Pararhizobium sp. A13: one gene and its partner. The protein of the gene in region 2 binds, or shares a complex with, the protein of the main gene of each other region. Links are inferred from orthologs where the notes say so. Each region holds a gene or a part of one and is shown on either strand. Other genes may lie near its edges.

Evidence for each region.
Region 1: the proteins of dnaN (region 2) and dinB are in contact, whole or in part, in a solved structure (PDB 1OK7), measured with the Escherichia coli proteins. The link is inferred for Pararhizobium sp. A13 from one-to-one orthologs.

What each region holds. Positions count from the first base shown.
Region 1 is NZ_CP149511.1:776,219-786,528, reverse strand. What follows is about bases 4,169-7,126. They hold dinB (DNA polymerase IV), read right to left. Parts: upstream 6,218-7,126; coding sequence 5,120-6,217; downstream 4,169-5,119. Other genes in these bases: WI754_RS25290 (SRPBCC family protein), read left to right, coding at 4,169-4,260. Also shown: WI754_RS25315 (glycosyl transferase), read left to right, coding at 1-204; WI754_RS25310 (glucoamylase family protein), read left to right, coding at 209-1,528; WI754_RS25305 (TetR/AcrR family transcriptional regulator), read right to left, coding at 1,980-2,537; WI754_RS25300 (nuclear transport factor 2 family protein), read right to left, coding at 2,541-3,014; WI754_RS25295 (helix-turn-helix domain-containing protein), read left to right, coding at 3,399-3,761; more of WI754_RS25290, read left to right, coding at 3,742-4,168; WI754_RS25265 (hypothetical protein), read left to right, coding at 8,163-9,059; WI754_RS25260 (DUF4334 domain-containing protein), read left to right, coding at 9,104-9,601; WI754_RS25255 (LysR family transcriptional regulator), read left to right, coding at 9,801-10,310. UniProt on the Escherichia coli protein: Poorly processive, error-prone DNA polymerase involved in translesion repair and untargeted mutagenesis. Copies undamaged DNA at stalled replication forks, which arise in vivo from mismatched or misaligned primer ends.
Region 2 is NZ_CP149510.1:1,409,755-1,419,958, forward strand. The notes cover bases 1-2,852. They hold dnaN (DNA polymerase III subunit beta), read left to right. Parts: upstream 1-793; coding sequence 794-1,912; downstream 1,913-2,852. Other genes in these bases: rsmI (16S rRNA (cytidine(1402)-2'-O)-methyltransferase), read right to left, coding at 1-533; pmtA (phospholipid N-methyltransferase PmtA), read left to right, coding at 2,175-2,777; WI754_RS06800 (histidine phosphatase family protein), read left to right, coding at 2,786-2,852. In the rest of the region: more of WI754_RS06800, read left to right, coding at 2,853-3,376; pyrF (orotidine-5'-phosphate decarboxylase), read left to right, coding at 3,379-4,071; WI754_RS06810 (right-handed parallel beta-helix repeat-containing protein), read right to left, coding at 4,072-5,145; WI754_RS06815 (DUF1330 domain-containing protein), read left to right, coding at 5,279-5,566; WI754_RS06820 (complex I NDUFA9 subunit family protein), read left to right, coding at 5,688-6,668; WI754_RS06825 (hypothetical protein), read left to right, coding at 6,915-7,073; WI754_RS06830 (undecaprenyl-diphosphate phosphatase), read right to left, coding at 7,170-7,976; WI754_RS06835 (glutathione S-transferase family protein), read left to right, coding at 8,149-8,841; tRNA epoxyqueuosine(34) reductase QueG, read left to right, coding at 8,885-10,069; WI754_RS06845 (SDR family oxidoreductase), read left to right, coding at 10,069-10,204. UniProt on the Escherichia coli protein: Confers DNA tethering and processivity to DNA polymerases and other proteins. Acts as a clamp, forming a ring around DNA (a reaction catalyzed by the clamp-loading complex) which diffuses in an ATP-independent manner freely and bidirectionally along dsDNA.

The DNA of each region.
Region 1 (10,310 bases), on a different replicon or contig from region 2:
GAACCATGCGTTCCGACATATTGGCCGGAGTATGAGCTGAACTACAGGTATGGGTCGGCCACATACCGCATCCACGTAGACAACAAGGCGGGAGTTTGCGGAGGGGTACGTTCGCTTTTGCTGGATGGCCAACCGCTGACCGATCACAAGGTGCAGCTTGCCAGTGACGATCGTTTGCACGATGTGCGCGTAATCCTTGGATAAGCATATGTCCCAAATGCTCTCGACAGACCCTGAGCTGCGTCGGACGCCGACCGAACAGGACCTCGGCCGGCTGCAGTTCACGACGCTGCTGTACTATCTTCATTGCACCAATCCCGACAATGGGCTTGTTCGCGATAAGACCCAGCCCGATGCTCCGGCAAGTATCGCCGCAATCGGGATGGCACTGGCAACGATTCCGGTCGTCGTGGAGCGCGGCATCATAATCCGGAAGTTTGCAGCCAAGATCGCCCGAAAGCGACTGGCATTTCTGCTGGGATGCCCCCAGGGGCCGGAACCTGACACGTCGGGGTACAAGGGCTTCTTCTATCATTTCCTCGATGTGGAGACGGGCCGCCGGGTTTGGCAGTGTGAATTGTCCACCATCGATTCAGCATTCCTGTTCGCCGGAGCATTGACCGTAGCTACCTACTTTGACGGCGAGACTGCCGATGAGGTCGAAATTCGACAGCTTGCCAATGCGCTCTACGAACGGGCGGACTGGAATTGGGCTTGTGATCACGGACTAACTCTGACCCACGGATGGCGACCGGAAAGCGGGTTCATTCCCTATCGCTGGCGCGGATACGACGAGGGCCTGCTGCTTTACATCCTAGGGCTGGGGTCGCCGGCCCATCCACTGCCGCCCGAGGCGTATTCCGCCTATACCGAAAGCTACGAATGGAGAAACATCTACGGGCGCGAACTGCTCTACTCGGGACCGCTCTTCACCCACCAACTCTCGCATATGTGGATCGATTTCCGCGGCATCCGCGACGAATTCATGCGAGACCACGACAGCGACTACTTCCAGAACAGCCGCCATGCGACCTACGTGCAGCAGGAGTATGCCATTCGCAATCCAATGAACTTTATCGGCTATGGTGAGCACTGCTGGGGTTTCACCGCAAGCGACGGACCTGGCTGGATGAAGACGAAGATCGATGGCGTGGAAATGGAGTACTTCGACTATATCGCCCGCGGCGCGCCCTTCGGACCGGACGATGGCACCGTCTCGCCATGGGTGGTCGTGGCTTCATTGCCTTTCGCTCCGGAAATCGTCATTCCGACCGTCAGGACCTTTGCGCAAATGAATTTGGGAATGACGCGTCTTTACGGGTTCAAGCCATCATTCAATCAAACATACGCGATGGAAGACAGCGAGACGGGATGGTGGGTCAGCCCCTATCATTTCGGCATAGATCAAGGCCCCGTCGTGCTGATGATCGAAAACTATCGGACTGGCCTGCTCTGGAACATCGTGCGCCGGTGCCAGCCGATCGTGACTGGGCTGCGTCGGGCCGGCTTCACGGGAGGTTGGCTATAGGATGCCGGGGCTCGCGTAGATTACGACGATTCCCGCACACCATCTATGGTCCCCGACGACAATCCGGTGAAACAGGCATCATTGGTCGCGTGTCATGCGGGGGCGATCGGCAGCTTGTATGCGACAGACCTGCCAGCCGTCTGTTTGACGATGCGCACGCATTAGCCGCAGGGGTTTGATGTCTTCCGGCATCTGCTGCTCGGTGTCCCAGGAAGAGAAGCCGGTGAGGTTGACGTGCTCTCAAACTGAGCGGCGAACGAGGACATGCTTGCGCTGTCAGAATTTACGAAAACTTTAGGTTAATTTTATCGATCTCAATCTGTCCATTTCGATCGAAGAAAAGAAAGCTAAGGTTGCACCAACACGTCCCTGGGCGTGTCCCAATCTTATCAGAGACAGCCACGGATCGCGGGATGAACCAAGCTGACCACCCCAATGGTCCGATCAGCCTCTATGCCAAGAGCCGCTCCTCGGCCTTCGTCATCGCCCGTTCAAACAATGATGGATCGCCAAGCGCGCGGGCGACTACGAGCCCGCCCTGAATGCTGATTACGGCCTCTTCGGCAAGTTCGGAAGCCTTGGCTTCATCGTGGCCAGCCCTTTGCAACGCCGCTGCAAGAGCGGCTTTCCAGTCGGCAAAATAGACCCTGATCTGGTCGGTAAAGCGATCGCGGACATTGTCGAGGGCAAAGGCGCCGACCAGGCAGACGCGCCGGCCGGAATCGAAATAATCCGCCACCGTGCGGCACATCGCGCTGATCGCCGTGCGCGAGTCTTCGGCCTCGCGCAACGGACGATAGATGTGATTCTCGAACCATGTGTCGATTTCGTTCAGGACGGCTGCCGCCATCTCTTCCTTCCCCCCGGGAAAGAAGTGATAGAGGCTGCCTTTGCCAAGCCCGGTCTTTTCGCCGATGATCGACAGGCTCGCTCCCTCGAAGCCATGTTCGCGGAAGATCTCGGCAAGGACCGGAATGGCGTCCGAGCGTTCGGCAACGGTTTTTGCCATAGATTACAATCCCAAATCCGACAGGCCCGGATGATCGGCCGGGCGTGGCCCGGAGCGGTCCCAAAAGAACTTCCTTTCGGATTCTTGGATGGGCAAATCATTGATGCAGGCAAAGCGCTTTTGCATCAGGCCGTTCTCGTCGAATTCCCAGTTTTCATTGCCATAGGCTCGGAACCAGTTACCAGAGTCATCATGATATTCATAGGCGAAACGGACGGCGATACGGTTGTCGGTGAAGGCCCAAAGCTCCTTGATCAGCCGATAGTCGAGTTCCCGGCGCCACTTGCCAGCCAGGAAGGCGACAATGGCCTCACGCCCCTGTACGAATGTCGAGCGGTTACGCCAGTAGCTGTCAACCGTATAGGCAAGTGATACGCGTTCGGGATTGCAACTGTTCCAGCCATCTTCTGCACCCCGAACCTTCTGGATGGCGGTTTCGCGGGTGAATGGCGGCAGCGGCGGGCGTTGTTCAGGCATGATCTTTCTCCTTTTCTACAGCGCGGTGTACCAACTGGTAAACAGTTTACCGATTGGTACAGGAAAGAGTCGAGCGAGTCAACTACCAAGAATATGAACCTGCATGAGGGAAGGCTTCCGCATTCTGCGTGCTGTTTTCTCGGCTTTCCATGTCCGGTTGCCACCACCCTTCAACGACCTTCGACTGTGGCCCCAATAGGGGACCGGAAGCAGGTCGAAGTTCATGGTTTGATCTTTCTACCGCATATCCGTGCCCCTTAGTGATGGGCCTTAAGGCCTGAACGGCTATTTGCCGATCGAATGGCGCATGCCGTGGCGACCGGCGCGCAGCGCGTTCGGTCTCCCCTTGCATCCCGCCAATCCGTGAGTTATATACTGAACCACATGGTTCAGTATATTCGACCCCGTCTCGATGCCTCGTTCGCCGCGCTCTCAGACGTCACACGACGCGGCGTTCTCGAGCAGCTCGGACGTGCAGATGCTTCGATCACGGAGCTTGCCGAGAAGTTCCACATGACCCTCACGGGCATGAAAAAGCACGTCGGCGTCTTGGAGCAGGCGGGACTCGTCACTACGGAGAAAATCGGGCGCGTGCGGACCTGCAAGCTCGGCCTACGCCGACTGGAGGAAGAGGCGGCATGGATCGAGAGGTACCGCCAACTCTGGGACGCACGCTTCGATGAGTTGGACAAGGTTGTCGAGGAATTGAACCGGAAGGAGAAAGTCGATGGACCAAAAAAAAGATAGTGAATCCACTCCCATGAATAACCGCACGACGATCGAACGGAAGTCCGAGCGTGAGCTGGTCGTTGCGCGAATCTTCAACGGCCCGGCGCGCATCGTGTACGAGGCGTGGACCAAGCCCGAGCTGTTCATGCGGTGGTGGGCACCGAAGTCGACGGGCGTGCCTCTGCTTTCCTGCGAGATGGATGTTCGTGTCGGAGGCGGCTACCGTGTTGCGTTTGGCCAAGACGCCTCAGAGCCTATGGTATTCTTTGGTAAGTACATCGAAGTGATACCGAACGCGCGCCTCGTCTGGACGAATGAGGAAAGTGATGACGCAGCAGTGACCACGGTGACCTTCGAGGAAAAAGGCGACAAGACGCTGCTGATCCTGCACGAACTCTATCCCTCGAAGGAAGCTCTCGACGAAGCCATAGCCGGGATGGAGGATGGGATGCCCGAGCAGTTCGAACAGCTGGACGAGCTTCTCGTGACCCTGGGCGCGAGCACGGGAGGGTCATGAAGTCGTCTCGCGGTCGGCCGCCTGGCTCTTCGTCATTCCCGCTCCCAAAACTCACGGTGAATCTCAACACGCCCTAGAGCAGCGTTCGCTGCGCTGACTCTGGCGGAACGGGTTTTTGATCTTCGCCGCGGCGGGCCATTTCGGTCTGAGCGCTGAAACGAATATCGACGTCCCGGTCCCGTGAAAATTCATGCAACGTGTCCAAGCTGAGCCGATCCCAGCCTTTGCCTCGGCTTGGTCCAGACGGCACCCGCGGCAAGAGACCCGGTTCACTGCTCCACGCCAGAAGCCGCTCGAGCGAAGCCTCGTTCAGGAGGTCGCGTAGGTGATGCGCTGTGACGTAGGCATCCGGCATGGCTCAATGGGCCGGCAATCCGATTTCGTGTTCCAGTCCTTCCGGCATGCGCTGATAGCGAAGCATTTGATTGGAAAACCGTGGAAGATGTGGCCATACGCGCAGGGCGCATTTCCAGGTGCAGATCCATGGTGCTCCGCCCGAAAGCCGGGAAGTGCAGTACCGCTGTTCAAAGGCCGCTCGATGCGCAGCCAAGGCAGTCACGCCTTCGTCAGGGCGAAGAACGCTCGATGCGACATCCTTCCAATAGGGTGCCGATGCGACCTGGAAGTCCATAATGTGGTGGATTGCCATCGTCTCAGGCGAGATCGGGCGGCCGGGATTGATCAGCAACGCGCCGCGTTCATCGTCCACGTGCCAACGCTCATCCGGTCCAAGGATAACATCCTGCCAGCCGATTTCACAGACATCGTTCGGCCCGTTGCCTGCGGTTTCGAGATCGATGACGCGAATGCGGGAACTGCGCATGTTCTGGACTCTGTCTGTCGTTTCGGACCTTCATGGTCACAAATTAAGATCGAGTTGCTGCCGATCTTGCAGATCGTCGCTTCGATCGTTTGTCAGGGATGACAGCGTCACACCCAAAAGGCGCACGGATCGTTTGAACGGATAGACGGTCGCCAGAAGTCCGGATGCGGCGTCAAGCACATCGGTAACTCCCGCATAAGGAATGATGCTGGTCCGGCTGCGAGTCGCCTGCGTGAAGTCCGAGTATTTGATTTTCACGGTCACAGTCTTGCCGCTGATGCCCTGCGCCTCGCAGTAACGCCAGACCTTCTCGGCAAGCGGCTTCAATTCAGCCGTGGCGCGTTCGAGCTCATCGATATCCTCCACGAATGTGTCTTCCGCTCCCACAGATTTGCGGATGCGGTCGGGTTTGACCTGGCGCTCGTCAATGCCACGGGCGATGCCATAGAAATAAGGACCGGACTTCCCGAAATGCTCCTGCAGGAAGATGAGTGACTTCGATTTCAGATCAAGCCCAGTCTCGATCCCGTATTTGCGCATGCGCTCGGCGGTCGCCGGCCCCACCCCGTGGAATTTCTTGACGGGCAAGGTTTCGACAAAGCCTGGGCCGTTCTTCGGCGTGATGACAGCCTGGCCGTTGGGCTTGTTGAGGTCGCTGGCCATTTTGGCGAGAAACTTGTTGTAGGAGATCCCGGCCGAAGCGTTGAGCCCGGTGACCTGCTTGATCTTGGCGCGGATCTCCTGGGCAATTTCGGTGGCGATTTCCATGCCCTTGAGGTTTTCCGTCACATCGAGATAGGCCTCGTCGAGCGATAGCGGCTCGATCAGCGGCGTATATTCGGCGAAGATTTCGCGGATTTGCTGGGAAACCGCCTTGTAGACGTCAAAGCGCGGCGGCACAAAAATCAGCTCCGGGCATTTGCGCTTCGCGGTGACCGACGGCATAGCTGAATGGACACCAAAGGCGCGCGCCTCATAGCTTGCGGCCGCCACCACGCCGCGTGCGGCAGATCCGCCGACGGCAAGCGGCTTGCCACGGAGTTCCGGGTTGTCGCGCTGTTCGACCGACGCGTAAAAGGCATCCATGTCCACGTGGACGATTTTCCGGACTGGAATGATGCTCATATCGTTCATGGCGGCTTCAGCAAAAAAGGCTGCGGACTCGGCGTCTCCTTTGAAGGTTTACACCGAAACAAAGAGAGAACATAGCCGTCTTCGCGGCGATATCAACAATCCCATTTACCCGGCCCTGAATGCGGTGAAACTACTGGCTCGCTAAGGCGTTCTGATCCTGTGACCATCAACAAGCAGGAGACAGTCCAATTGCGGACGACAGCACCACCACGATCGGGGCGATTTTCGAGACACGTCAGGCCGCCGACCTTGCGGTCGAACACCTGGTTCAACAGCACGGCATATCGAGGCCCGACATCTTCGTTCAATCTACAACCGATCGAAATATCGCCGGCTTGGCGCCATCAGGCGGCGACGCTTCCCATGAAGAGGGCGACCGAGAAGACGCAGCCCTCGAAGGCGACATTGAGGTCTCGGCGGATATCGCAGCCAGTCAGATCGCCGCCGTTCAACGTAGTTTCGGTGACGCCGGCGCGATCCGCGTAGCGGGGTCGCTAGGTCCATGGTGGGAGCCGATGGGACAAGCCGGCTCCGCTCTTTTTGCCAGATTGGGAGGAACCGGGAGTTCATGACCGATAATCTGTCGAAGTACCGCGCCAAGCGCGATTTCAAGAAGACAGGCGAACCGAGTGGCGAGGCTGAGGTCAAGCCGTCGAACCGCCGACGGTTTGTCATCCAGAAGCACGATGCTACCCGCCTCCATTATGACCTTCGGCTCGAACTCGACGGGGTCTTTAAATCCTGGGCCGTCACCAAAGGCCCGTCGCTCGATCCGCAGGACAAGCGGTTGGCCGTGGAGGTGGAAGATCACCCACTTGACTACGGGGATTTCGAAGGCACCATCCCGAAGGGCCAGTATGGCGGCGGCACAGTGATGCTGTGGGATCGCGGCTACTGGGAGCCGGAAGGAATGAAGACGCCGGAGGAGGCGCTCGCCAAAGGTGATTTCAAGTTTACGCTGGAAGGCAAGCGGCTCCATGGCAGCTTCGTCCTCGTGCGCATGCGCCATGACCGCGATGGCGGCAAACGCACGAACTGGCTGCTGATCAAGCATCATGACGACTTCTCGGTCGAGGAGAACGGAGCGGCCGTGCTCGAGGAAAACGATACGTCGGTGGCTTCCGGCAGGACGATGGAGGCTATCGCATCCGGAAAAGGCAGGAAGCCGAAGCCATTCATAATGCAGAATGGCGACGTCGAGGCGGATGCGGTGTGAGACAGCACACGGGTCTTGCCGCCGGGGAGCGCCAAGCGGGCACGCGTCGAAGGTCTTGCGGCTATCGCCCAGATCGGCGGCGTCGAGCTTCATCCCTGGAACTGTGAGCCTGGTCAGCCGGAAGTGCCCGGCCGTCTGGTGTTCGACCTCGATCCTGGACCTGACGTCGAGTTCTCCACCGTCGTCGAAGCCGCTCGCGAAATCCGCGACCGGCTGGAGGAACTGGGCCTGGTGAGCTTCTGCAAGACGACGGGTGGCAGGGGACTGCATATTGTGACGCCGCTTACCGTCGGGAAAAGCAAGAAACTCAGCTGGGACAGAGCGAAGGGCTTTGCTCATGACGTCTGCAAGCAGATGGCACGTGACAATCCGGATCCCTATCTGATCAAGATGGCAAAGAACCAGCGTGAGGGTCGTATCTTCCTGGACTATCTGCGCAACGATCGTATGGCGACGGCTGTCGCTCCGCTTTCGCCCCGGGCGCGGCCGGACGCCACCGTGTCGATGCCGTTGACATGGACGCAGGTAAAGTCTGACCTCGACCCCAAGCAGTTCACGGTCCGCACTGTCCCTGTGCTTCTTGTAAAAAGCTCCGCGTGGCAGGATTACTGCGATGGTCAGCGGCCGCTGGAACAGGCGATCATGCGTCGCGGGAAATCCAGGCAGGCAGCATGAGCGTTCGAGCAAAATACGGCCAAAACAAAGGCCGCATTGCTGCGGGAAGGCACCATGGAAAAGGAACCGAACGACAAAGTCCAAGCTGAACCGCGTGTCGGCGCAACGACCGACTTGCCGCACGATCGCATGACCGTGCAGCGTTTTCGCAAGTCTTTCCCACGCGCACGCTGGAGCGACAGTCTGCACGCCTGGTTCGTGCCTGGCCGCACTGCCGAGAGGCGCATCAGTCGCTGGCTGGCTGAGATGGAAGCCGAGGCCGACGCTTTCGCTGACGATAAGGGTAGGGATGCGTTCGCATTCGAACCGATCGAAAGCCGCTATCTCGAAGCAGCCCCTTCAGCCTTCCACATCCGCACACCCTACTCGCGGACCATTGTGAACGAGATCAGAGAAATTCCCTTTGCGCGATGGGATCCCGATCGCCGACTTTGGACTGTGCCTTACCGATCATACGACGAACTGCGCCGACGGTGGCCGGCGATCGAGGCGGCGGCCGAGCGCAATGAACCCGAGGTGAGGAAAGCGCGCCGTGAGGCAATCAAGGGTACGGATGAAGAGGAGGCCTCGAAGGTGAGATTGAGGGAGCGCCGGCGAAAACGCTATCCTGTGCCCGCTGACGATCTCCCGCCGTTCGAGCGCGCGATCAGCACGCATGCTGGTGTCGTTTTCTTCACCGGCTCGGATGGCGAGTTGGCAGATCCTGTGACTGTCAGCACGTTCTATTTTCCCGTAGGGCAAAACGAGGAGCATGTTTGGGCGTCGTGGCGAGCCGGTTCGCTGGAAGAACTGGTGACGACCTGGCCTGCGCGAACACCTCCGGGACCAGAAGAGCTCGACCGGGGCTGGTGGCTACCGACCCGGGAGGAATTGCGGACCGCACGGCAAACTGCCAGATCAAAGTGGCGCGCCAAGCAGCGCAGCGAAGAACAGCAGGGCGACACCGCGTAGGTCATGTCGTTGTGAGAGGAGCGTCCGGATTGAGCAGCCCGCAGATGCAGAAAGCGCTTGAGGAATTTCAAAGCTTGCCACCTATCGAGCCGCGCGAGATGATCGGGCTATGGACCGGTAGGGGCATTCCGTCAGGCCACCCTTTTGACGGCGTGCTGGAAAACCTCGGCTGGTTCGGCAAGCGGTTCACGCCGGACATGCGCGCCGATGCGCTGCTGTTTCGCTTCGACGAGCGGAAGCTGATTGCGATCGACCCGGCGAGAATACCGCTTCGCCTGGTCCTCCGTTTCCATATGGTCGGCAGGATGCGTGCCACGCGAAACCTGTTTTCGTATCTTCAGCATGGACTTCGAGCGAAAGGCCCGGTGGCTTCCTTGAAAACCATGTCGTTTCAGGGCGAGGCGAGTGCCGCGATGGTCTATGACGACCAACCTATCGTCGATCATTTTCGCAGGATCGATGAGCGCAGGATCATGGGGGCGATGACGATCAACGCTGACGATCGGATTTATTTCTTCGAGCTCGCCCGGGTCCCGTTTTGATAATCGCTTGCCGCGCAGCTTGTCTGTCGCGCGCGGTTGTCAGGGTCTGACAGGGCGCTCCCCGCACGGGTCGAGCGCCCTGCTCATTCTAGCTGGCTATGTCACAGGTGTCCGGCGGTTCAAATATTTGCCTTTCCTTTCCAGCGTTTCCGGACAAGAAATACGGCTAGACGCGCCGCCGCCCTGCAGAGAGCCCTCTTTGAACCTGAAGCATCCGTTGCCACCGCTCAACGCACTTCGTGCCTTCGATGCACTTGCCCGCTGCGGCAGCCTGCGTGCCGCGGCCCAGGATCTCGGTGTGGTGCCGGGAGCGGTAAGGCAGCAGCTTCAAGGCCTTGAGGAGTATTTCGGCGCGGCTCTCTTCATCCGTAAGGGTGGCCGTGTGACGCTCAACGCCGCCGGACTTCGTTTTGCCGATGCAGTTGGAATTGCCTTCGCGATCGTTTCCCGCGCGGCAGAGGAGGTCCAGCAACGAGATCGCAAGACACGCCTTCGGCTTGGGGTACCCATGCCTATGGCCCTTTCCTGGCTGATGCCGCGACTGCCGCGCATCCATGCTGATCTTCGCGATCTGGAAATCGATGTCGTGCCGATCGCCGTCACCCGCACGCTCGCCGACGCGCCCGACCTCGACGCCATGATTGCCGGCGGCGAATACCGTCCTTTGCCCGACATCGCAGCGACCGCCTTCATGGTCGATGCATTCGGC
Region 2 (10,204 bases):
TCCGCAAGCCTGTCGCGGCGAGCCTTGTCCTTGGAGGGCAGGAAGCCCGCGAAGAGAAAAGCATCGTTGGGAAGGCCCGAGCCGACCAGCGCAGCAAGCGGCGCGGAAGCGCCTGGGATCGGAACAACGCGATGACCAGCCTCGATGGCGATCTGGCCGAGCCGATAGCCGGGATCGGAGACCAGCGGCGTGCCCGCATCGGAGACGAGAGCGACGGATTTGCCCTCGTCAAGCGCGGAGAGCAGTTTCGGCCCGACCTCGTTGGCATTGTGCTCGTGATAGGCATAAGGCCGGTTGACGATGCCATAGCGGTCGAGCAGCACGCGGGTGACGCGGGTGTCCTCGCAGGCAAGCACGTCGGCGCCGGCCAGCGTTTCGAGCGCGCGAAGTGTGATGTCGGAAAGATTGCCGATCGGGGTGGCGACAAGATAGAGCGCCGGTTCCAGCGGGCGGGCGGGCACAGTGACATTGTGCAGCCGGTAGCTCTTGTGCTTCTCGTTTGCCAGTGTTTCGCCCGATGCCTGCTTTTCCAAAATTGCGTACCCTTAATACCGCTATCCGCCGTCAAGCCGGCGTCTGATCTTTATGGGTGAGCGGTCGCGCTTCGGCAAGAGCGGCGAATTCCGGCCGTGGCGAACATTACTGGGGTCCGGCCGCCGTTACCCCTTGCTTTTCACAGCTTGTTTCTGCCATTTTGCCTGTCCACATCTTTCCCGTCCGAAAGCGGGCACTTTTAAAAGTTCAAGCCGGGAGGCGCGGCCCGCCCGGCGATGGTTGAAAGCGGTAGCATCCCATGCGCATTACTCTCGAGCGGTCCAATCTCCTGAAGTCGCTGAACCACGTTCACCGCGTGGTCGAGCGGCGCAACACCATTCCAATCCTCTCGAACGTGCTCTTGCGCTCCGATGGTGCCAGCCTCGAAATGAAGGCGACCGACCTCGATTTGGAAATCACCGAAGCGACGCCGGCACAGGTGGAGCAGGCTGGCGCGACGACGGTTCCGGCGCATCTACTCTATGACATTGTGCGCAAGCTGCCGGACGGCTCCGAGGTCCTGCTGGCGACCAATGCCGAAGGTACGGCGATGACGGTCGCCTCCGGCCGCTCGAAATTCTCGCTGCAGTGCCTGCCGCAGTCCGATTTCCCGGATCTCACCGCCGGAACGTTCACAAATAGCTTCCGCATCAAGGCCACCGATCTGAAGATGCTGATCGATCGCACCCAGTTCGCGATCTCGACGGAAGAAACCCGCTACTATCTGAACGGCATCTATATCCACACGATCGAAAGCAAGGGCCAGCTCAAGCTGCGCGCTGTTGCGACCGACGGCCACCGTCTCGCCCGCGCCGACCTGGAAGCGCCGGCCGGTTCCGAAGGCATGCCGGGCATCATCATCCCGCGCAAGACCGTCAGCGAGCTGCAGAAGCTGGTCGACAATCCGGATGTGGTTGTCACGGTCGAGGTCTCGGATGCCAAGATCCGGCTCACCATCGGCTCGATTATCATGACCTCGAAGCTGATCGACGGCACCTTCCCCGACTATCAGCGCGTCATTCCTACCAATAACGACAAGGAACTGAAGATCGATTGCCAGTCCTTCGCCCAGGCCGTCGACCGCGTGTCCACGATCTCCTCGGAGCGCGGCCGTGCCGTCAAGCTGGCCCTTTCCGACGGGCAATTGACGCTGACCGTCAACAACCCGGATTCGGGAAGTGCGACAGAAGAACTGCCGGTCGGCTATGATAGCGATCCTCTGGAAATCGGCTTCAACGCCAAATATCTGCTCGATATCACCGCGCAGCTTTCCGGCACCGACGCCGTCTTCATGCTCGCCGATCCCGGCTCGCCGACGCTCGTCCGCGACATGGCAGGCGACGACGCGCTCTATGTTCTGATGCCGATGCGCGTCTAGGCCTCACCATCTCAGGTCTGAAGCGACGACCGGACCAGTCTCCGGCCGTTGTCATTTCTGATTGAAGGGCACTCGTTGGTAGCAAGACCATCGCAGCCTTTTTCCGCGCTGGCGGGCAAGTCAGCTGTTGGCATGTTGATTTAGTGACGCGAAACGACTTGTTTTTGTCGCAGTCAGCGACACATAATCAAGTCGTAATTGAAGACGCTGCGCTGCAACGACATGATGTACTGTTCCGGGCGCGGGCGACGTAGTGGTGGAGATGCGTATGAATTTTCGTCTGAAAGAGCGTCTTGGCAAGAAATTCGACGAGGAAATTCGTTTCTTCAAGGGATGGCGGAGCAACATGAAGGCAGTCGGCTCGATTGTGCCGACATCTGGAATAACCGCCCGACGAATGGCAAGTGTCGTCAATCCGCATTCGGGCCTTCCCGTTCTCGAGCTTGGCCCCGGCACCGGCGTCATCACCAAGGCGATCTTGCAGAAGGGCGTGCAGCCGCAGAACCTGGTCTCGGTCGAGTTCTCCACCGATTTCTTTCAGCATCTCGTCAAGGCCTATCCCGGCGTCGATTTCATCAATGGCGACGCCTTCGATCTCGAAAAGACGCTGGGCGCGCGCAAGGACCAGACGTTCGACAGCGTCGTTTCCGCCGTGCCGCTTCTGAACTTTCCGATGCATATGCGTGTATCGCTGATCGAGGATCTGTTGTCGCGCATTCCCGTCGGTCGTCCGGTCGTCCAGATTTCCTACGGCCCGCTGTCGCCGGTCGTCGCCATGCCGGATCGCTATCAGATCTCCCACTATGACTTCGTCGTGCGCAACATTCCGCCCGCGCAATTGTGGGTCTACCGCAAAACCCATTGAGGGCTCCGGTGTTCGGCATCTACGTCACACATCCGCAGGTCCGTATCGACCCGGATGTGCCGGTTCCGTGCTGGGGATTGTCCGAGCTTGGCACAGCCCGATCGGAGATGGCCGCGCGATGCGGTTGGGCAAGACAGCTCACGCGCATTCTGTCGAGCGACGAGACCAAGGCGCTTGAAACCGCGGTAATTCTCGCAAGGCCGGTCGGCATCGACATCGAGGTGCTGGAACATGCGGGCGAGAACGATCGGTCTGCCACTGGCTTTCTGGCACCCGATGAGTTCGAAAAGGCGGCAGACTGGTTTTTCGCCAATCCCGATCAGAGTTTTCACGGCTGGGAGCGTGCCGTCGACGCTCAAGCCCGTATTGTTTCCACGGTTTCGTCCGTGCTCGATAGGCACGATCCGTCGAGGCCGATCGCCTTCGTCGGCCACGGCGGTGTCGGCACGCTCTTGAAATGCCATCTCGCCGGCCTGCCCATCGCGCGCAGCCATGACCAGCCGGGCGGTGGCGGCAATCTCTTTGCGTTTGCCCTTGCGGACCGGTCCCTTGCATGCGATTGGAGGCCGTTTGAGCTCTGGCAAGGATGGCAACAATGACTGTGACCGCGCGCGACCGGCTGATCGTCGGCCTTGATATCCCCACCATCGGCGAAGCCGAGACGATCGTCAAAACGCTCGGTGACGATGTGCTGTTCTACAAGATCGGCTATCAGCTGGCCTTTGCCGGCGGGCTCGAATTCGCCCGCCATCTTGCCAGCGACGGCAAGAAGGTCTTTCTCGACATGAAACTGCTCGATATCGACAACACCGTTGCCAAGGGCGTCGAGAACATTGTCAAGATGGGCATGTCGATGCTGACGCTGCACGCCTATCCAAAGGCGATGAAGGCGGCCGTCGAGGCGGCGCGCGGCTCGGACCTCTGCCTGCTTGGCGTCACCGTGCTGACCTCGATGGATGCGCAGGACGTCATCGACGCCGGCTACCAGCTTGACTCGCAAGCCCTGGTGCTTCGCCGCGCCGAACAGGCACGGGCGGCCGGCATGGGTGGTATCGTCTGCTCGGCCGAGGAAGCCTCGGCGGTGCGCAAGATCGTCGGTCCCGACATGGCGATCGTCACCCCCGGCATCCGTCCGGCCGGCAGCGACAGGGGCGATCAGAAGCGGGTGATGACCCCGGCCGATGCGCTTTCCGCCGGATCGAGCCACCTCGTCGTCGCCCGCCCCATCGTCAAGGCCGCCGATCCCAGGGCTGCAGCGCTTGCCATTCTCGATGAAATGACAGGCGCGCTCTGACTATTCGGCGTTGCCTGTGATCACATTGCTCGGATCGGAGTTGCGAATGAGGGATGCCCCGCCACGGATCAGGCGGTTGCCCGTCACCGTGTTGAACTGCGCGAAATCGAGGGAACTGAGACTGCTGCCAAAGGGATAGGCGGGATTTCGGAAACAGTAGCGCTGGGCGCCATTGCGTGAGTTGAGCCAGACGGCGGGCTTGGCCAGGAAAGCCATCCGATAGGTGAACGTGTTGCCGGAAATCGTGTTGTGCTGAGGCTTCTGGTGCCGGATCGTCCCGCCCTCGCCGCAGTTGCGATAAAGAAAAACGCCGCCGCCGGCCGGATTATCGAAGATGTTTGCGGTAATCACATTGTCAGCGGAGCCGTCGATGGCGATCTGTTCACGTCCGCTCTCGACAGCAAACCGGTTCCCGCTGATCGTGTTTCGCGCCGATTCGGCATCGAGATAGAGGGCTGGTCCATTGCTCTCGCCGGCCAATACGGATTTTTCCAACCGTGTCCCGGTCACCCCGGGACCGACATAGAGCGGAACCCTGCCATCCGCGACAATCGTCAAGCCGGACAGCGCGATACGGGAGGGGGCCGCGGCCTGGGCATGGGCCGTATGATCGGCGTTCAGCGACGACAGGCGCACCTCTTTTGCCTGGCCGTTGGTGCCCAGTCCCTGCAGGCGCAACGCGCCGTTGATGGTGCAGTTGCGCACTGTGACGCCCGAGGGTGCGCTCCAGTCGGCCCCCTTGCCTTTCGTGGAGCGGATGAGCACCGTCGGCTTGCCGAAGTTGATTGTCCCGCGCGATCCGTCAAGCGTCGCGCCCCTGCAATCGAGTGTCACGCCAGACGCCGCTGCGCCGGAGAAGATGAGGCGCTTGGTGATGATGTCTGTGGGCTTGAGCGTCAGGTCGCAACGGACCTCGACCTGTGCGTCCTGTTTCGTTGCCGGTGCCGCTACGGCGGCGTAGACGTCGGGTGCGCATTGCATGGGCTTTGCGAGGGCGGGATGCGTGTTTCCCAGCCAGAGATACAAGCCGGACATGACTCCCAGCATGGCCACGGTTCTACCGAATGAAATCATGTCTGACATCCCGGGGTCCGGCCTTCGAAGGTGCCGTTCTGCAAAGAGAGCGGCCCGCCTTGACCGGTCAAGTGAATTGGCGGAAGAAACTGAAGCAATAGTGACGGGTTGCGGTGAAAATGGGGAGACGGTCATGGCAAAAGGGTACTGGATTGCACGCGTCGACGTCCGCGATGCCGAGCGCTACAAGGACTACGTCGCGGCCGCAAAACCGGCTTTTGAAAAATACGGCGCCAATTTTCTTGCTCGCGGCGGTGCTTTCCAGCGCCTGGAGGGGGATGTCCGATCCCGCAACGTGGTGATCGAGTTCCCATCGCTGCAGGCGGCGATCGATTGCTACAATTCGCCCGAATACCAGATCGCGGCGGCAATCCGGCAGGAGGTGGCGAGTGCCGAAATGGTGGTCGTCGAAGGCGTCTGAGCGGTGTCTCGTACCGCGGCGGAAAACGGCAGAAAAGCCTTGGCGATAAGCCTTCCCGTCGCCCGATGATTGGGCTATGTAGCACACACAGACCACGCTGAAGATCAGGAGTGCCGCCGTCATGACCTTGTCCAATCTCCCCCCGCTCGTTACCGTTTTCGGCGGGTCCGGATTTGTCGGCCGTCATGTCGTGCGCGCGCTTGCAAAACGCGGTTTCCGCATCCGCGTTGCGGTCCGCCGTCCGGATCTGGCAGGCTTTCTGCAGCCACTCGGCAATGTCGGCCAGATTTCATTGGTTCAGGCCAACCTGCGTTACCGTCAATCGGTCGATGCGGCGGTTCACGGCGCCGATCATGTCGTCAATTGTGTCGGCATCCTGTTCGAAAGCGGCCGCAACACCTTCGATTCGGTTCAGGATTTTGGTGCCCGCGCCGTGGCCGAGGCCACGCGTGGTGTCGGTGCGACCTTGACCCATATTTCCGCCATCGGCGCCGATGCCAATAGCGAATCGCTTTATGCGAAGTCGAAAGGCCGGGCGGAAAAGGCGATCCTGGAGACCGTTCCCGAAGCGGTCATCCTGCGCCCGTCGATCATCTTCGGACCCGAGGACGGCTTCTTCAACAAATTTGCCGAAATGGCCCGCTTCTCGCCGGTCCTGCCGCTGGTCGGCGGCGGCAAGACGGCATTCCAGCCGGTCTATGTCGCGGATGTCGCCGAAGCGGTTGCCAGGGCCATCGAGGGCAAGGTTGCCAAGGGCAAGACCTATGAACTCGGCGGGCCGGAAGTCCTGACTTTCAAGAACTGTCTCGAGATCATGCTGAAGATCATCGATCGCAAGCGCACGCTGCTGCCGATTCCGTTCGGCATTGCGTCGCTGATGGGTTCCGTTGCCTCGCTGGTGCCCTTCGTGGCACCGCCGATCACGCCCGACCAGGTCATTCTGCTGAAGCGCGACAACGTTGTTTCCGATAGTGCGCAGGCCGAAGGCCGCACGCTGCAGGCTTTCGGCATTGAGGCGACCTCGGTCGAAGCGATCCTGCCATCCTACATGGTGCGTTACCGTCCACAGGGGCAGTATACCCGGTCCGGTGGTGCCGCCTGACCGCGCCTTGACCTGTCAAAACCGGGTTGTAATCGAGCCGCCGGTTCCCCCGGCGGTTTCTTTTTGCCTGCCTCAAAGCAAAGCGTTGCAGTTCTGCCGCACTAGAAAAAGCGATTGGTCTTTACCGTCGATTCAGCATCTGTCGATATTGATAACGACTGTTCCAGCGCATAGACAACAGCCGCGCCGCGTCCTCCTGTTTCGGAAGAACGGCACCGTCATACCATCTTGAGAGGCACTTTTTTCATGGGCAAGTCGATCGCAATTTTCTTTGCGTGCGCGGCACTTATCGTTCTGGCTGGATCCTTCGCTGCGCCGAAGACTGTCGCCAGCAACCACAGCTGTGCACCGGCCTATGGCGTCGACCCCTGCACCACAGCATCGATCGGCACGACCGCCGAATAAGAATTTCCGCCTCATTTTGAGGCGGCCTAGTTTCATGGCGGGGGCCAGGGGCCGCATGCAGTCTCGCAAGGGACTGCATGCGGTTTTTTATTGCGGTCAGCCGAACAGCCAGAGACCGATGAGGCCCGCTGCGCCGACAACGATGCGCCAGATGGCGAACGGTGCAAAGCCGCGGCTGGAGACGAAATTCAACAGCGAGCGCACGACGACCAGCGCCGCCACGAAGGCGGCGACGAAGCCGACGGCTATCAGCGACACATCATCGAAGTTCAGCGCGTTGCGATTCTTGTAGAGGTCGAGCGTGAAGGCGCCGAGCATGGTGGGCATGGCGAGGAAGAACGAGAACTCGGCGGCGGAGCGCTTGTCGGTTCCCATCAGCAATGCGCCGGCAATGGTCGCGCCCGAGCGGGAGGTGCCGGGGATCATCGCCAGGCATTGGAAAAGCCCGATCTTCAGGGCGAGCGACGGCGGATAGTCCATGACGTCGCGATATTTCGGCTTCAGCGGCAAACGGTCGATCGCATAAAGGACGATGCCGCCGAGGATCAGCACGATGCAGATCAGCATCGGCGTTTCGAACAGCACGCTCTTGATGAAATCATGTGCTATGGCGCCGATGACCGCAGCCGGCAGGAAGGCGAGAAGGATCGACAGGACGAATTGCCGCGCCTTGGCGCTGGAGGGCAGGGCGGCTGCGATCGACAGGAGGCGCTGGAAATAGACGAGCAGGATCGCGAGGATGGCGCCGAGCTGGATGAGCACGGCAAAGGTGTTTCCGGGGGATTTGAATCCGAGGAAATGCCCGGCAAGCAGCACATGCGCGGTCGAAGACACCGGAATGAATTCGGTCAGGCCCTCGATTAAACCGAGGACAAGCGCACTGATGATCGATTGATCGGCCATGAATTAAGTATCCCTGAAGCATTGGGGGTTAAGGTCTGGGACCATCGAAGGGCACTGGCTGATTCGCTTGTGTTTGCGCCAGCAAGTTCCTATAGCTTTTTCAAACGCGCCGTGGCCAGACCAAACCGCCGCGACAAACCATCCCCCAATCGAACTGACGAAACCCGATCGAATGCCAACTCTCTATCACCACCCCATGTCGACTGCTTCCCGGTTCGTGCGCCTGATCCTTTCGGAGTACGGTTATCAGACGGAACTGGCCGAAGAGCAGCCCTGGGAGAAGCGGCGGGACTTCCTGACCCTCAATCCCGCAGGAACCCTGCCGGTCTATGTCGATGACAGCATGCGGGCGCTCTGTGGCGCGACCGTGATCTCCGAATATCTCGACGAGACCAACGGCGTTCTGAAGCGCGATCGCCGGCTTCTGGCGGAAGACCCGTTCCAGCGTGCGGAAATCCGTCGGCTGGCCGAATGGTTCCTGCAGAAGATGGAAGCCGATGTGACGCGACCCTTGGTGCGTGAGCGCATTTTCAAGCTGCAGATGACCCCGGACCAGGGTGGCGGCGCGCCGGATTCGAAGGTCCTTCGCACGTCGCGTTCGAATATTCGCCAGCATCTGAAATATCTGGGCTGGCTTGCCGGCTCGCGCACCTATCTGGCCGGCGACCGGCTGTCCTATGCGGATCTTGCCGCCGCCGCGGCAATCTCCGTGCTCGATTATCTCGGCGAGATCGATTGGGCGGAGGTTCCGGCGGTGAAGGATTGGTACCAGCGGCTGAAATCCCGGCCATCCTTCAGGCCGCTGCTTGCGGAGCGCGTGCGCGGCGTTACCCCCGTATCGCACTACGCTGATCTCGATTTTTAGGGCATGATGCCGGGAACTCATGAAACGGTTTTCGGTCAATATCATGCGCCAGCGACAAGAGAGCCTCGCGCCCGGGGATGCGCTCCAGACGGACAAACTCGACAGGAGGCGTGAGGTGCTCACCAGCTTCCTCAAGGACGAGGCGCGCGACAAGGGTTTCGATGTCTGCCGCGTAACGCGCCCGGACTCCATTCCCCAGGCGCCGGAGCGCCTCGCCGATTTTCTGGGCCAGGGTTATCACGGCACGATGGACTGGATGGCGGAGACGGCGGATCGCCGCGCCGATCCCCGCGTGCTGTGGGGCGATGTGCGATCCGTCGTGCTCTTCGGCATGAATTACGGGCCCGGGGAGGACCCGCGCTCCAGTCTCGAACGATCCGATCGTGGGGCCATTTCGGTCTATGCGCAGAACCGCGACTATCACGACGTCATCAAGGGCAAGCTCAAGGAAGTCGCAACGCGTTTTGCCGCAAGGGCGGGCGAAGACGTCAAGGTCTTCGTCGATACGGCGCCCGTCATGGAAAAGCCGTTGGCTGAACAGGCGGGTCTCGGCTGGCAGGGCAAGCACACCAATCTCGTCAGCCGCGAATTTGGCTCCTGGCTGTTTCTCGGCAGCCTGTTCACCACGGCGGACCTGCTGATCGACGAACCCGAGCGGGATCATTGTGGCTCCTGCCGTGCCTGTCTCGACGCCTGCCCGACGGACGCCTTTCCGGCCCCCTACAAAATCGATGCGCGCCGCTGCATTTCCTACCTGACGATCGAGCACAGGGGGCCGATCGATCCGGCCCTGCGCCCCCTGATCGGCAATCGCATCTATGGCTGCGACGACTGTCTGGCCGCCTGCCCGTGGAATAAGTTCGCCGCTAGCGCCTCCGAGATGAAACTGAAGGCGCGCGAGGATCTGAAGGCGCCACCCTTGTCGTTCCTGCTGACGCTCGATGATGCTTCATTCCGTGCATTCTTCTCCGGCTCCCCGGTCAAGCGCATCGGCCGCGACCGGTTCGTGCGCAACTGTCTGATCGCCGCCGGCAATTCCGGCGATGCCGGGCTGATTGATGTCTGCGCGACCTTGTCCAAGGATATGTCGCCGACGGTGCGCGGCATGGCGGTCTGGGCGTTGTCACGATTGATGAGGGCTGGCGATTTCGCGAATTTTGCGGCAAGACGGCAAAGCGAGGCCGACACCGAGGTGCTCGCCGAATGGAAACTGGCAGGAGTTGCCTGATGCATGTTCTGATCCTGGGCGCCGGTTTTTCCGGCTCGGCCATCGCCAAGGCTTTTTTGCCCTTGGCGCAATCGGTCACCGGAACGACGCGGTCGGAAGACAAACTCGGCGACCTTCGCGGGCTCGGAATCGATG